DNA from 2 places in the Cupriavidus sp. SHE genome. Region 2 is predicted to be linked to the other one. Evidence: predicted binding sites of a transcription regulator. Region 2 holds the regulator's gene; the other holds the start of a gene.
What was found. The regulator FNR, encoded in region 2, switches genes on or off when oxygen is low (the NO sensors DNR and NnrR bind a similar motif). The targets are predictions, from matches to a motif close to TTGATNNNNATCAA.
Positions count from the first base shown of each region.

Region 1: the regulator FNR is predicted to act here: its motif matches at 3,067-3,080, upstream of RN01_RS12520 (universal stress protein).

Region 1 is NZ_JWMB01000022.1:16,974-24,895, forward strand. It holds gene fabG (3-oxoacyl-ACP reductase FabG) at 1-135, shown strand, start outside; gene RN01_RS12505 (beta-ketoacyl-ACP synthase) at 132-1,361, shown strand; gene RN01_RS12510 (4'-phosphopantetheinyl transferase superfamily protein) at 1,465-2,130, shown strand; gene RN01_RS12515 (IclR family transcriptional regulator) at 2,137-2,871, opposite strand; gene RN01_RS12520 (universal stress protein) at 3,165-3,659, shown strand; gene RN01_RS12525 (PotD/PotF family extracellular solute-binding protein) at 3,692-4,780, opposite strand; gene RN01_RS12530 (ABC transporter permease) at 4,777-5,559, opposite strand; gene RN01_RS12535 (ABC transporter permease) at 5,556-6,572, opposite strand; gene RN01_RS12540 (ABC transporter ATP-binding protein) at 6,588-7,682, opposite strand.
Region 2 is NZ_JWMB01000025.1:117,280-125,201, forward strand. It holds gene ccoO (cytochrome-c oxidase, cbb3-type subunit II) at 1-377, shown strand, start outside; gene RN01_RS14125 (cbb3-type cytochrome oxidase subunit III) at 382-549, shown strand; gene ccoP (cytochrome-c oxidase, cbb3-type subunit III) at 546-1,460, shown strand; gene ccoG (cytochrome c oxidase accessory protein CcoG) at 1,516-3,045, shown strand; gene RN01_RS14140 (membrane protein) at 3,059-3,295, shown strand; gene RN01_RS14145 (hypothetical protein) at 3,292-3,537, shown strand; gene fnr (fumarate/nitrate reduction transcriptional regulator Fnr) at 3,621-4,346, opposite strand; gene RN01_RS14155 (sulfite exporter TauE/SafE family protein) at 4,432-5,199, shown strand; gene scpB (SMC-Scp complex subunit ScpB) at 5,750-6,658, shown strand; gene rluB (23S rRNA pseudouridine(2605) synthase RluB) at 6,687-7,922, shown strand, end outside.

The DNA.
Region 1 (7,922 bases), on a different contig from region 2:
GCCATGAAGATGATTCCCGCCCGCCGCATGGGCACCCCGGACGAGGTGGCGGCCACGGTGGCGTTCCTGCTTTCGCCCGATGCCGGGTACATTACGCGCCAGGTAATTTCGGTGAACGGAGGCATGTTCGGATGAAGCGGGTGGTGGTCACGGGAGCGGGCGCGGTCAGCGCGATCGGCAACGACTGGGCGACGGTGCGCGAGCGCCTGGCCGCCGGTCGCAATGCGATAGTGGTCATGCCAGGCTGGCGCGAGATCCGTGGCCTCAACACGCACATCGCGGCGCCGGTGCCGCCGTTCACGCTGCCGCCGCACTACACGCGCAAACTCATGCGGACCATGGGCCGCGTGTCGCAGATGGCCGTGCTGGCGACCGAATCGGCGCTGGCCGGGGCCGGGCTGGCCGGACATCCGCTGGTGACCGGCGGACAGATGGGGATCGCGTACGGGTCCTCGACGGGCACGCCGTCCGCCGCGCAGGACTTCGCGCGGATGATGAGCGACCGCACCACCGAGGGCGTCAATGCCACCACGTACATCCGCATGATGTCGCATACGGCCGCCGTGAACATCGGCGTGTTCTTCGGCATCAAGGGCCGCATCCTGACCACGTCGAGCGCCTGCACGTCAGGCAGCCACGGCATTGGCTACGCTTACGAGACGATCCGCATGGGCCGTCAGGTGGCGATGGTGGCAGGCGGGGCCGAAGAGCTTGACGCCACGGAGGCGGCCGTCTTCGATACGCTGTTCGCCACCAGCACGCGCAACGAGGCGCCCACGGCGACGCCACGACCGTTCGATGCCGCGCGCGATGGCCTGGTGCTGGGCGAGGGCGCCTGCACGCTGGTACTCGAGGAACTGGAGCACGCGCGGCAGCGTGGCGCCCCGATCCTGGCCGAGATCGTTGGCTATGGCACCAACAGCGATGGCGTGCATGTGACCCAGGCCGATGCCGGCACGATGGCCCTGGCCATGCGGATGGCGCTGGACGATGCCGGCGTCTCGCCGGATCGAATCGGCTACGTGAACGCGCATGGCACGGCTACCGATCAGGGCGATATCGCCGAATCACAGGCCACGCACGCCGTGTTTGGCGCCCGAATGCCAATCAGTTCGCTCAAGAGCTACGTCGGCCATACGCTGGGCGCGTGTGGTGCGCTCGAGGCGTGGATGACGATCGAGATGATGCGCGATGGCTGGTTCGCGCCGACGATCAATCTGGAGAACCCCGATCCCCGCTGCGCGCAACTTGACTACATCGTGGGCAAGGGGCGTGCTATCGACACCGAGTACGTGATGAGCAACAATTTCGCGTTCGGCGGCATCAATACGTCGCTGGTCTTGCGCCGCTGGAACGACTGAGTCGTTCCTGACCCTTTCGGCCTTTTTCGATCCTTTTCGATCCTTTTCTACGCATTCGAACCCTTCCACTGACATGCCGCTCGCACTGCGTACCGGATCTGTGATGGCCTTCGCGGCAATGGCGCCGCCCGTGAGCCGTTGGATGTCGCAGGAAGAACTGGGGCGGCTGGCGACGATGCGGGCCGAGGCGCGGGCGGAGCAGTTCGCCGCTGGCCGGTGGCTGGCGCGCCGGCTGCTGGCGGTGACATTCGGCGGCGATGCGTCCGAGTGGGCGCTGTCGGCCGCGGAGGATTCGCCGCCACTGGCGATACATACGAGTGGTGCGGTGGGCGTGCCGGTGTTCGTGTCGATTGCCCATTCCGGCGACCATCTGGCCTGCGCGGTGGCCGATGTGCCGGTTGGCATCGATATCGAGCACCTGCAGCCGCGCAAGCATCTGGACACGCTGATCGAAGCCACCACGACGGAGGCCGAGCGTGCCGCGCTACCCGAACTGTTGCGCGAGAGCGATGCCGATGCGCGTCTCGTGGCGTTTTTTCAACTCTGGACCCTGAAGGAAGCGTGGATCAAGTGCCACGGTGGCAACCTGTTCCAGACCATGATGGGACATGTGGTGGAGGCGCTGCCGGCGCCGATATCCCAGGCCAATGCGGTGACCTGGCGGCGCGATGACGCCGTGCTGGCGTTGGCGGCTTCCGCGCCCGTGGACGGACTGGGCTTGCCGGATGCCACCGGTTGGCGGCTGCGCGAGCGCGACGCCGCCGACTGACTCCGCTCAGGTTTTTTCCAGCGCCGCACAGGCGGCGCGCAGCATTGGCGCATAGCGGTCGAGGTGCGGTTCGATCCGGTAGACCGGACCCGCAATCGAAATCGCGTAGCACTCGCCGGACAGCCGCACCGGCCATGCCAGCGCCCCCACGTCGGGCATCGACTCGCTCAGGTTCACGTAGGCGCCGCGTTCGCGCGCCTGCTGCAGATCCGCTTCCAGCGCGGCGGGCGTGGTCAGCGTGCGCGAGGTGAACGCCTGGAAGGGCAGTTGCGCGAGCAGCGTCGCGCGTTCGGCCTCGTCCATCGCCGCCAGCAGGGCCTTGCCGATCGAATTGGCATGAAGCTCGCGGCGCTCGCCCGCCGTAGCGATGTATCGAATCGCATGTGGTGATTCAAGCACATCCAGATACACCGCCGCCTGCCCTTCATGCAGTTTGCCGATGACGATGGTTTCGCCGGTGGCGTCACGCAACTCGCTCATCGTGCCATGCACGCGATCCAGCACCGGATCGTGGCGAGCAATCTGCTGCGCCATCGCCAGCAGGCGGCCGGTGGGGTAGTAGCCTTGGCGGCGCGCGGTTTCGTAGAGATAGCCGAGCGAGGTCAGCGTGCGGATCAGCGCCAGACAGCTCGACGCCGGCACGGCCAGCAGGCGGGCCAGTTCCGACAGCGACAACGCCCGGCGCTCGCGTGCGAACGTTTCGATGATTTCGATGACGCGCAGCGCCGTCTTGACGTTCATCGACGACGGTTTGGCAGCGGAAGGGGCGGGGCGCTCTGGCATGGCGGGCGGAGTCTTGGGGCGTCTGAATGTGGCGTCTGATACCCGGCGGACTGTAGCACGGGCCCGAATGTCCGGTCGATGCGACTGGCTGGGTGGCTGCAGTGCCGCAAGCGCAGGTTCCCGGAGTCGGCTAGATTTAAGACTGGAGCGAGTTTGCGCTACATCAAAGCAACAACAACCTCCCCGCTTAGAGTGACGTGTGAGAATCTCCGCCATCCCGGCGGGGACTGCCATTCCAAAAGGAGCCCCACATGTATCGCAACATCATGGTCCCGATCGACGATAGCCACTGCTCGTCCCGCGCGCTGGACGAAGCCGTCCGGCTGGCCCGCGCCACCGGTTCAAATCTCGAGATCATCCATGTCATCGACTACGGTTTCCTTAGGGTGCGCGCGCATGGCGGTGAACTGGAGGAGGAGCACCAGCATCGCGTGGCGGCCGGCAATGCGCTGCTCGTCAAGGCCCGGCACCACGCCGAGCGCGCCGGCATCAAGTTCACCGAGCGGCTGCTCGACGACAAGTCCACGCTCGGCGACGTTGCGAACCGGCTGATCCATGACATCCAGGACAGCAAGCCTGACCTGGTGGTCATCGGCACCCACGGCAAGAGCGGGCTGCAGCGCGTCGTGCTTGGCAGCGTGGCCGAAACCCTGGTGCGCCACGCTTCCGTTCCCGTATTGGTGGTGCGTGGCGACATTCCGCTGGCCGAGGAAGTGGCCGCCGGCCAAAGCACCACTTCCGCGTAATTCCCCATCCCCATCCTTGCCCGATCGAATCGCTAGTGGCCGACCTTGAGGTCGGTCCACGCGCGATTCCACGCCCGCCGCGTGCCGCTGTCGAGGTCGTTCAACTGTTCGAGCCGCTGCCGCTGCGCGGCGCCCGGCGTGATGACCGGGTCGGCCAGCAGGTCTGGCCGGATGAACGCGCGCGCCGCGGCATTCGGATTGCCCGCGCCGATGGCATTAGTGATCTCAGCGGCATTTTCAGGGCGCAACATGAAGTTGATGAACCTGTATGCCAGTGCGGGATGCGGCGCCGTCTTAGTGACCACGAAACTGTCGGCGGTCATGCCATTGCCCTCGCGTTGCAGCGACGAGGTGATCGAGAAAGCCCGGTGGGTGTTGCGCGCGTCCAGCCCGGCCTGATAGACATCGCTCGAATAGCCGAGCACCACCCAGATATTGCCGACCGTAAGCTCGCGGATATAGCTCTGGCTGTTGAACGCCGCCCAGTAGGGCAGCGCGGCGCGGATGGCCGCCTCGGCTTCGCGCAGTTGCGCAGGGTCTGTCGAGTTACCGGAGTGGCCCTTGTAGCGCAACGCGGCCGCGATGACTTCGCGGGGGTCGTCCAGCACGGTGACACGGCCCCGCAGCTTCTCCAGCATGTGCGGGTCGAAGACCAGCGACCATGACGACGCATCGAGCCCCAGAGCGTGCAGGCGCGTGGCGTTGTAGCCGACCAGCGTGATCGTGAAATCGTAGGGCAGGGAATAGACGTTGCCAGGGTCAAGCGGCGTGTTCAGGAACGCCGGGTCGATATTGCGAAGATTCGGGATGGCGTGCTTGTCCAGCGGCCGGAGCAGCCCCAGGCGGATCAGCGCCGGAATGCCGTAGTTGCTCGGACATATCACGTCGAACCCTTGCGCGCCGCCCGCGAGCTTGGCCAGCGCTTCCTCCATCGAACCGAAGTACGTCAGGTTCACGTGACAGGCGCATTCGGACTCGAATCGGGCGATCGTCTCGGGCGACAGCGCGTTGTTCCAGGTGAATACGTTCAGATCTTCCGTGGCCATGGCCAGACCGAAGCACCCCGTCAGCGTCAGGCCCACCAGCAGATGGCGCACCTTCGCCCAAATGCGATGACTCATAGTTGCGCCCTCCAGACGTCGCGCGAAACGCGATAGGCCGTGAGCGACACGGCCAGTGTCAGCATCATGAGGATGGACGAGATCGCATTCACTTCCGGCGTGACCGCGATCCGGATCATCGAGTAGATCTGCAGCGGCAGTGTCGGTTGGCCGGGTCCCGCCGTGAAGAAGGTCACGACAAAGTCGTCCATCGACAGGGTGAAGGCCAGCAACGCGCCCGCGAGGACGCCCGGCAGCATCAGCGGCAGCATGACATGCCACCCGGCCTGAAGCGGCGAGGCGCCGAGATCGCGGGCGGCGTCGATCAGGCTCTCGTCGAGCCCTTCGAGCCGGGCACGCACCACCACGGCAACAAAGCCCACGCAGAACGTGATATGCGACAGCGCCACGGCTGTCAGGCCGAGATCGATATTCACGGCAACAAAGAACAGCAGCAGCGACACCCCCATCAATACCTCGGGCATCGCGATCGGCGCGAGCACCAGCGTAGCCAGCAATGGCGGCCGGTAGCGGTGCAGCGCGATGGCGGCGAGCGTGCCGAGCACGCATGACGTGCCTGCCGCGATCGCGCCGATCATCAACGAGTTCCACGCCGCACCGAGCATGTCCGGATCATTTGCCAGCACGTCATACCAGTGCAGCGTGAAGCCGTCCCATTCCGCGTTCAGGCGCGAGTCATTGAACGAGTAGGCCACGACGATCAGCAGCGGCAGGTACAGGAACGCATAGACCGCGCAGCCCAGGCAGGCCACCCACACAGGCCATCGGGGGCGATTCATGACGATCTCCTGCCAGTGGCCACGGCGGCCGACGCGGGTTGCGCTGAACGATGGGCGGACTTCTGCGTACCCCGCTGCGAGGCGGCACGCGCTGTGCCCTTCACGCGTGCCGCCAGCGTCGCCAGTCCGATCAACGCCAGCACGATGCCCACCAGCGCCAGCGATAGCGCCGACCCCAGTGGCCAGTCTCGGCTATCGAGGAACTGCTGCTTGATCAGGTTGCCGATCAGGATCGATCGCGTGCCGCCCACCAGTTCAGGCACGGCAAAGATCCCCAGACACGGCGTGAAGACGAGCGCGATGCCCGCGTAGACGCCCGGCAGCGAAAGCGGCCAGATCACCTGCCAGAAGCAATGCCAGCCATTCGCGCCCAGGTCGCGCGCGGCATCGAGCAGCAGGGGGTCCTGCTTTTCCAGGCTGGCATAGAGCGGCAGGATGAAGAACGGCAGGTGCACGTAGACCAGCACGAGGATGACGGCAGCGGGTGTGTAGAGCGCTTCGACCGGGGCGAAGCCCATCCAGCCGATGAGACTGTTGACGCCATGCATCAGGTATCCGCGTGGACTCAGGATGATCATCCACGCGTAGATCCGGATCAGGAAGTTCGACCAGAACGGCAGGATCACAAGGATCAGCAGCAGGTCGCGCCGTCGCCTGTCGCTGCGGGCGATCCACCAAGCCAGCGGGTAGGCAGCCACCAGGCAGATCGCGGTGGTTAGCGCGGCATAGCCGGCTGATTTGAGAAACAGCCCGGCATAGAGCGGTTCCTGGATCAACTCGCGGAGGTTGTCGAGCGTGAATAGATCCGGCCAGTGCCTGAGCACGGCGAGGGCCGCGGTGGTGGTCAGGCCTTGGTCAGGTGGAATCAGCGGCAGCAATCCGCCGGACTCCGCCGGTGTCCGGAATGCCGCCACGATCATGATGGCCGAAGGAATGCCGAAGAAGACGAGCAGGAAGGCGATGGGGATGCCACAGACAAGCCAGCGGGCCAGCCGATCCGCGCGCGTGATCATGGCTGTCTCTTCGCCTCACCGGCTTAGAAACACGCCGGCGTTGCCGGGCCAGTCGAGCTCGACCCGATCGCCCCGCGTGAACTGCCCGTCGGTCACCGGCCCCGCGTTGGCGACCATCGTTTGCAGCCGGTGTCCGCTGGCAAGCTCGACCGTGTATAGCGTGACATCGCCCTGGTACAGCCGGTCGACGACGGCGCCTTCGAGCATCGGCGCGCTGGCGTTGCCGCCCGGCGATGCGCCACGTGGCCGCAACTGGATTTCCTCGGGCCGGATGGCGACCGTGCCGCGGCTGCCGATGGCCAGCGCTTGCCCCGCGGGCATGTCACGCTCGCCCACACCGGCGATGCGCACACGCAGGCGCGCCGCACTCGATTCCGCGACGGTGGCATCCAGCAGATTGCAGGACCCGATGAATCCAGCCACGAATGTCGTGGCCGGTGCGCGGTAGATCGCTTCGGGTGTGTCGAGCTGGACGATGTGGCCTTCATGCATCACCGCGATGCGTTGCGAGAGCGCCAGTGCGTGGGTCTGATCGTGCGTGACGTAGATGAACGCCACGCCCAGTTGCTGCTGCAACGCGATCAACTCATGAAGCATCTGGGTTTGCAGCGCCGCATCGAGCGCGGACAGCGGCTCGTCGAGCAGGAGCAGCCGGGGACGCGCGGCCAGTGCTCTGGCGATAGCCACGCGTTGACGCTGTCCGCCGGAAAGCTCGTGCGGGTAGTAGCGTTCGAAGCCTTGCAGACGGACGTTTTCGATCAGGCTGCCCAGGCGCCCGTCGATGTCGTGGCGCCGCAACTTCTGCATCCGCAGCGGAAAAGCGATATTGGCGGCCACGGTCATGTGCGGGAAAAGCGCGTAGCTCTGGAAAACCGTGTGCATGGGGCGATGCTCGGGTGGCACGCCCTGAAGGCTCTTGCCGTCAAACAGCACCTCGCCGCTATCGGGCTCGGAGAAACCGCCTAGCAGCCGAAGCAGGGTGGTCTTGCCGCATCCCGAAGGCCCCACGAGCGTGAAGAATTGCCCCGATCCGACATTGAAGCCGATATCGTCGAGGACCGGCCGGTCGCCGAAAGACTTGGACAGGTGATGAACTTCCAGCAGGTCCATGCACGCATTCCTCCCGCGCCGGCGCCGACGATAGCAATGCGGCGTTCAAGGCCACATCCACAACTGCATGATAGAAGCCAGCGCGTGATCTGGCGGCGCCAGCAGCGCAATCTTGGGGGCAAGGGGAGAAGAGTCGTGGCGCGAACGGCCACTGGGCATGAAAGTGCGATTGCCGGACCACCTTGGGTTGGCAAGGTGGCCCGGCAACCGGGTCTGGCGGGACTTCGCGCGCCTGGGCGC
Region 2 (7,922 bases):
AGTCGGTGTATGACCACCCGTTCCTCTGGGGCTCGAAGCGTACCGGTCCGGATCTCGCGCGCGTTGGCGGCCGTTATTCGGACGACTGGCAGCGGATCCACCTGCGCAATCCGCGTGATGTGGTTCCCGAGTCGGTGATGCCTTCGTACCCGTGGCTGGAAAAGACGCAGTTGCCCACCAACGACATCCAGGCACGCATGCACGCGCTGAAGCGCCTGGGTGTGCCGTACAAGGACGAAGAGATTGCTCGTGCGTCTGAAGAGCTGGCGGGCAAGACGGAAGAAGATGCGCTGGTGGCGTATCTGCAGGGACTTGGCCTGAATCGCCGCAATGTGCGCGTTGACTCGGCGGCGGCTCCGGCGCCGGCGAAGGAGTGATGCCATGGCGATCGTGACCGCAATTGCAACCGTCGTGTCGATGCTGACGTTCATTGGCATCTGCTGGTGGGCATGGTCGGGCGGCCGCCAGGCCGCCAATCAGGAATCGGCGATGTTGCCGTTTGCCCTGCCTGACGAAACCACAACTACAAGCCGGAACCCACAGCCATGAGCGATTTCATTTCCGATTTCTGGAGTTATTACATCGCGGCCATCGCGCTCATCGGGATCGTCTGGTGTGTCTGGCTGCTGTTCTCCCAACGCAAGATGCCGAAAGGTGTCAGCACCACGGATGACACTGGTCATGTCTGGGATGGTGACCTGCGCGAACTGAACAACCCGCTGCCACGTTGGTGGATGTGGATGTTCCTGCTGGCCTGCATCTTCGGTCTTGGTTACCTGGCGTTGTATCCGGGTCTGGGATCGTACGCTGGTATGCTCAAGTTCTCGACGCAGGGCGAACTCGCAGCTCACCGCGAAGCGGCCGAGAAAACGCAGCACCAGATCTACGCCAAGTATCTGAACATGGATATCAAGCAGGTGGCGGCGGATCCTGATGCACGCGAGATCGGCCAACGGTTGTTCCTGAACTACTGCGCGCAGTGCCACGGTTCGGATGCGCGTGGCAGCCGAGGCTTCCCCAACCTGACCGACAACGATTGGCTCTACGGTGGCGAGCCGGAGACGATCCAGCAGACGATCACCAAGGGCCGCAATGGCGTAATGCCGTCGTTTGCCAGCACGATCGATGCGAAGCAGGCCGGCGATACCGCGCAGTACGTGCGTTCGCTGTCTGGTCTGTCGTCGGATCCGATTCGTGCATCGCGTGGCGAAAGCACCTTCAAGTCGACCTGCGCGGCCTGCCACGGCGCCAACGGCAAGGGCAACCAGGCACTCGGCGCGCCGAACCTGACCGACAACACGTGGTTGTACGGCAGCTCGGAAGCGACGATCGTCGATGCAATTCTTAAGGGACATAACGGTCATATGCCGGCGCATGAGGAGATTCTGACGCCTGAGCGCATCCGCATGCTGACCGCATATGTATGGGGACTCTCGAATACGGGAGGCGCTGCAAAATGACTAACTGCCCCGGGGCCGGGCGGCGTGCCGCCCACCGGGGCGTGAGGGCAACACGATGAGCGCGCCCCTTAACGCCCCCGATCACTCGGACGATCACGCCTCGAACGATCCGTCTGCAAGCCAGTCGTCGAGCGATCGTAACGGCAACACTTGGCGTCCCGCGCCGCCCCCCAAAGGGGCAGAGACCACCGAGGAAGCGCTGTATGAGGTCCGCCGCAAGATCTATCCGCGCTCGACCTCTGGCGCGTTTTCGAGCTGGCGCGTGTGGCTGGTCATCCTGACGCAGTTGATTTACTACGGAACACCCTGGCTGCAGTGGAATGATCGCCAGGCCGTGCTGTTCGATCTCGGTGCGCGCAAGTTCTACATCTTCGGTCTCGTGCTGTGGCCGCAGGATGTGATCTATCTTGCCGTGCTGCTGGTCATTTCTGCGCTATCGCTATTCCTGTTCACAGCCATCGCCGGACGCCTGTTCTGCGGCTACGCCTGTCCCCAGACGGTCTACACAGAAATATTCATGTGGATCGAGCGACATGTCGAAGGGGATCGCATCGCGCGGATCCGACTTGACGGCGATCCCTGGAGCCTGCGCAAGCTGCGAATCAAGGCGACCAAGCATGTGCTCTGGGTGCTGATCGCACTGTGGACGGGCTTCACGTTTATTGGATATTTCGCGCCGATTCGGGAGCTTGGTAGCGAGGTCCTGCATTTCACGCTCGGACCCTGGCAGAGTTTCTGGATGCTGTTCTACGCGTTTGCGACCTGGGGCAACGCCGGATTCATGCGCGAGCAGGTGTGCAAGTACATGTGCCCCTATGCGCGTTTCCAGAGCGTGATGGTCGACCGCGATACCTATGTCGTGACCTATGACGTGGGTCGTGGAGAGCCGCGTGGTAGCCGTTCCCGCAAGACCGATCGCCATGCTGCTGGCATTGGCGATTGCGTGAATTGCAGTATCTGCGTGCAGGTGTGTCCGACCGGTATCGATATTCGTGATGGCCTCCAGTACGAGTGCATCGGTTGCGGCGCCTGTATCGACGCGTGCAATTTGGTCATGGACAAGATGGAGTACCCGCGCGGACTGATCCGATACACGTCGGAAAATGCGATGCGCAAGTCCCTGTCGACATCCGACGCGCGCAAGCGGCTGCTGCGACCACGCACGATCATCTATACGCTGATCTGGTTGGTTCTGGCGGCGGGCTTCGTCGCGTCGCTGGCAGTGCGCTCGCCGATCAAGGTCGACATCATTCGGGATCGCGGCGCGCTGGGCCGGGAAGTGGAGGGTCGCTGGATCGAGAACGTCTATCGGCTCCAGGTGATCAACACCACGGAAGCGCCGATGCGGATTCGCGTGGAGGCTGAAGGCGATGACCTGACTGGACTGACGGTCGAGTATGATAAGTCCGCCGAGGCCATGCAGCCAACGTCCAACCGGTTGTTGCCGATTCGCATTCGCGTGCCGATCGACGATGCCAAGGAAGGCACGCATAAGATCAACGTAACGGTGACGGCGGAGGGCGAGGACGGCCGAGACGCGCATATCAGGCAATCCACGAGTTTCATTGTTCCCCGCAATCTGTGATGCTGAGGGTGAAATGGCAGCAAACAAGGAGAGCGCAATGACATCCCAACAGTCCAAGCCCTGGTACAGGGAACCGTGGCCGTGGCTTTTGATGAGCGGTCCGTTGCTTGCAATTATTGGCTGCGGCGTGACCATCTGGCTCGCCAACACGCATCCGGATTTGCCGGTTTCCGGCGTGGAGCGTCATGGCCTGGTCGTAGAGAAAACGGGGGCGGAGCATGTGGCGTCGCCGGCTGCGAGGCGCCCATGAGACTCCGCTGGCTGATGTGGGTACTTTGGCCGGCGTTTCTGATGGGCGGAGCGGCCACCGCCACCGTATTTTCGGTCGTTGATCCGGGCGATCTCACGTTCTTCGGGCACCAGGTGGAAGCGTCTCGTGAGGCGGTCTACACGATTGGCTTCCTGGTGGCGTGGTTGTTTTGCGCGTTGTCCAGCGGGCTGACGCTATACACCATGCCAACCAAGCTCGAGGAGACCGACGAACTCGAGTAATGGATCGAGTGCAGGTAGAAAGCAAAACGGCCGCACCGGGCGCTGAGTTCCCGGTGCGGCCGTTTTCCAGGCTAGGAGGTTCGTTAGCAGTTTCGGCTATAGACCTGCCTGATGCCTTCCATGTCCACGAGTTTCACGTGTCGTTGGCGAATCTGAATCAGGCCGGCTTCGGCGAATCGAGAGAAGAGCCGACTCACGGTTTCGAGCTTGAGGCCAAGGTAGCTGCCGATTTCTTCGCGGCTCATCCGCAGCACGAACTCGCTCGACGAGTAGCCGCGCATCGACAGGCGCTCCGACATGTTGACGAGAAATGCTGCCAGGCGCTCTTCGGCACGCATCGAGCCAAGAGTGATCAGCATGATCTGGTCCTGCGAGATTTCCTTGCTCATCAGTCGCAGGAACTGCTGCTGGAGAGAAGGCAAGGTGCCGGACAGCGATTGCAGGTCATCAAATCGTACGACGCAGACCTCGGTGTCCTCGAGCGCGGTGGCATCGGACGCATGCTGCATCTCGCCGAGGCCGTCGAGCCCGACGACTTCACCGGGCAAATGGAAGCCGGTGATTTGCGTGCGTCCGTCCTCCATGGTCACGTGGGTCTTCAATGTGCCAAAGCGGATCGCATAGACTGCGGTAAGCGGTTCGCCCATGCGATAGAGCGTTTCGCCCTTGTGAACACGAACGCGTTCCTGTACGAGCGTGTCCATCTTTGCGAGGTCCTGTTGCGACATGCCCACGGGAAGGCAAAGCTGGCCCATGGCGCAAGTGGAGCAACGCGGAGACATCTCGGTGACGGGAATGGAGGTAAGCAATTGATGGTGCTCGCATGAATGCGCTTGCGATGGAGGCGCGATGCAGGCATTTTACAGCTTGATGTGACGCAGAAGCGAGGAACAGTTGCCATTTGGTGTGCTTTTCAGTGTCTTTACACTTGCATTGCTTGGCGGCGTGCATTGCGCAGCCATGTGTGGAGGAATTGCCATTGCTGTCGAGCAACGGCAGTCCGGGGGCGCTGTCGCGGTCGTTAACGTCGTGCATCGCTCGCGGTTTCACTGGTGGCTGGAACTGCTGGTCATGCACGCCGGGCGTCTCACGACCTATGTGCTGCTTGGGGCGCTGATGGGGGCGGTGGGCGCGACAGTCTGGAAGCAGGACTACCTGCCAGTGCAGCGCTGGCTCTACGGTGCAGGCAGCCTGTTGCTCGTTCTGACCGGGGTGTGGTTGTTGCGCGGCCGCGTCATGCGGGCAACATGGCTCGAGCGGTTGGCGGCGCGGGCGGCCTCATATGTCGTTCAGGGCGTCGCGTCGCTGGGTATGCAGATGCCGCTACGCTTGCGTCGGCACGCGCCCATCATGCGGCGCTATGGGATGGGGCTGGCCTGGGGGCTGGTGCCTTGCGGTATGGTGTATGGCGCACTCGCGCTCGCCCTGTTGGCTGGTAATGCGCCGTCTGGGGCACTTGTCATGACGGCCTTTGGCATCGGGACGCTGCCGAACCTGCTGGTGATCTCGGGTTTGTCGGGCTACCTGCGGCAACTGTCGCGCCGCCCCAGCGTGCGAGTGGGCGCCGCGCTTATTGTGATCAGTTTTGGGGCGCTGGGTGTCGCACGCGCCGTCTGGCTGCCCGATACGTTGGCCAATCACGGCTTCTGCGTCGTGTTCTAGACTTTTTTGCTGGTTGCAGGGCGGGGCTGGAATGCCATACAATCGCGAAACCACGGTATCGCGCTCCGATGCGCTCGTGGCGTCGCCGGGGCTGCATTCCCGATCTGGGGTGTGTGCCCAGGGGGTCTGGGCAGGTCTGGCTTGCCAGGATCGTCCCCACAGTTCATCCGGTTCAGAAGATCTGGTTCCAAAGTCCGATGGGGCTGTGTGGAGAGGTGGCGCCGGTGCCAGGCGAAGTTGCCTGGGCCGATATCGATTGTTTCTTGCCGCCTTGGCGATCTGATTGTCCAGGTGAATGTCCACCCCAAAAGGGAGAGGGTGCGACGCAAGAGGTCCGTTGACTGGCGCAGTCTGTCAGCCCCGGACGATCTCCTGCCGGAACGACCCGGCAATTCGATGCAAAGAAAATGAGGTGCACGGCTGCGCTGCGAAAAGCTGCGAGTTAGCTGCGCGATGAGATGGCGGTGGCTCAGGCCTCGCTGTATCTGCAATCTCCAGTGCTTCAGGATTCGTCCAGAAGCAGGTGCAAAGACAGGCTGCACACAATCACATGAATACCCAAGAGGCGAAGATCGTCCTCGAGACCGCGCTGATCTGTGCGCAGGAGCCGTTGCGCGTTGGTGATCTGCGACGGTTGTTCGCCGACGACGTCGGTGCCGACACCATCCGGGTTCTGCTCGAAGAGCTGCGCAACGACTGGCAGCAGCGCGGGGTAGAGCTCGTGGCCCTGGCCAGCGGCTGGCGGTTCCAGAGCCGTCCCGAGATGCGCGAGTTTCTTGACCGGCTCAATCCGGAGAAGCCGCCGAAGTACTCGCGTGCCGTGATGGAAACGCTAGCGATCATCGCGTATCGGCAGCCGGTGACGCGCGGTGACATCGAAGAGATCCGGGGCGTGACGGTCAGCACGGAAGTGGTCAAGAAGCTTGAGGACCGGGACTGGATCGAAGTCATCGGTCACAGGGACGTGCCTGGCCGCCCCGCGTTGTACGCAACGACCAAGGCATTTCTGGATGACCTCGGTCTGCGCTCGCTGGATGAGTTACCGCCGCTCGAGGATGCCCAGGCCCAGGCCCAGGCGGCTCTGCTGGATCAGCAGGCCATCGATTTCGAGGCGGTCGCGACGGCGAATCCGCCTGCTGGTGACGAGGAGGCCTTTTCGGAGGCTGCCGTTGAGGTGGCTGAGGCGGGCGAGCCGGCAGTTGAGTCGTTGTCGGTCGAGCCGCAATCCGAAGATCTGTCCGGTGGCGCGAGCGATGCCGCCGGCAATGAAAACGAACAGAACGACAGCGTCGCGCAGTTGCCCGAGGGTGATGGGCATGACGATGACGCGCCGGTGGCCCAGGCCAACGGATTCCATGTGGACACAGAGTCTTCCTCGCAGGAAGACGCCGCAGTTCCGGCTCGCGACGGTGATATGCCGCTGACGACCGAGGACGACGACGAGCGTGTGTCCAACTGAACAACATGCAACATCGATAGTGAATACTTTGTCTGATTCCGCTGACCAAGACGTCCGCCAGCCGGACGTGCCGGGCGACACCGGCGCTGCCCCCGAGGGTAACGGCGCCGAAGGCGCGCCCCGCCGCAAGGGGCTGCGCCGCGGCCTGCGCAATCTAGTGGCTTCCCGTCGCCAGGCGGGGCAGGACCGCGATGGCCGGGAAACGGGGCGCGACGATGTCGAGCCCTCGTCGACTGGCGAAAGCGGCGATGCTTCGACGCCCGCCGCCCCCGCGCGTGGCCGCGGGCGTCGCAAGCCGGCGCCGGCCGCCGATACGCAGGCAGTTGCTGGTGCCGAGGAGGCGGGTGGCGACGCGCAAGCTGGCCAGCCGCGATCGGATCAGCCCGCGCAGGGGGCTCGCAAGCGCCGTCAGCAGCCGCAACGCAAGGCGGCGCTGGTTGATGGCGACAACAAGCCAGCCTCGCAACAGCCGGGTCGCCGCAACAAGGGTGGTCAGCGCAAGGGCCAACAGCCTGGTGGCAAGCCGGGCGCTGACAGGGGTGACCAGCGTGTCGAGCAGCGCCAGGGCGACAAGCCCGGGCGACAAGCCGGCAAGGGCGGCGCGAAGACCGCTGCCGGTGGCGAGGATCTGTTCCGTTTCGTGATTTCCGAGCAGTTCGATCAGGAAGACACGATCGTGCCGCGCACCAAGGCCAAGCCGGTGCGCGAACTGTCCGCAGACGACGACGCACCCAAGCTGCACAAGGTGCTGGCGGAGGGTGGACTTGGTTCACGCCGCGAGATGGAAGAACTGATCCTGCAGGGGCGTGTGTCGGTCAATGGCCTGCCTGCCCATATCGGCCAGCGTATTCTGCCGACCGACCAGGTCCGCGTGAACGGCAAGCTGATTCACCGCAGGGTGACAACCAAGCCTCCACGGGTGCTGCTCTATCACAAGCCTTCCGGCGAGATCGTCAGCCAGTCGGATCCAGAAGGCCGTCCGACCGTTTTCGACAGTCTCCCGCGCATCAAGAACGGCAAGTGGGTCGCGGTCGGTCGCCTCGACTTCAATACCGAAGGGCTGCTGATTTTCACCACGTCGGGTGATATCGCGAACCGTTTCATGCACCCGCGCTATGGCGTGGAGCGCGAGTACGCAGTGCGCACGCTGGGCGAACTGGCCGAAGCCGATCGTCAGCGGCTGCTGCATGGCATTCAGCTCGATGATGGCGAGGCAAACTTCCTGCGGATCGCCGATGGCGGTGGCGAGGGCGTGAACCAGTGG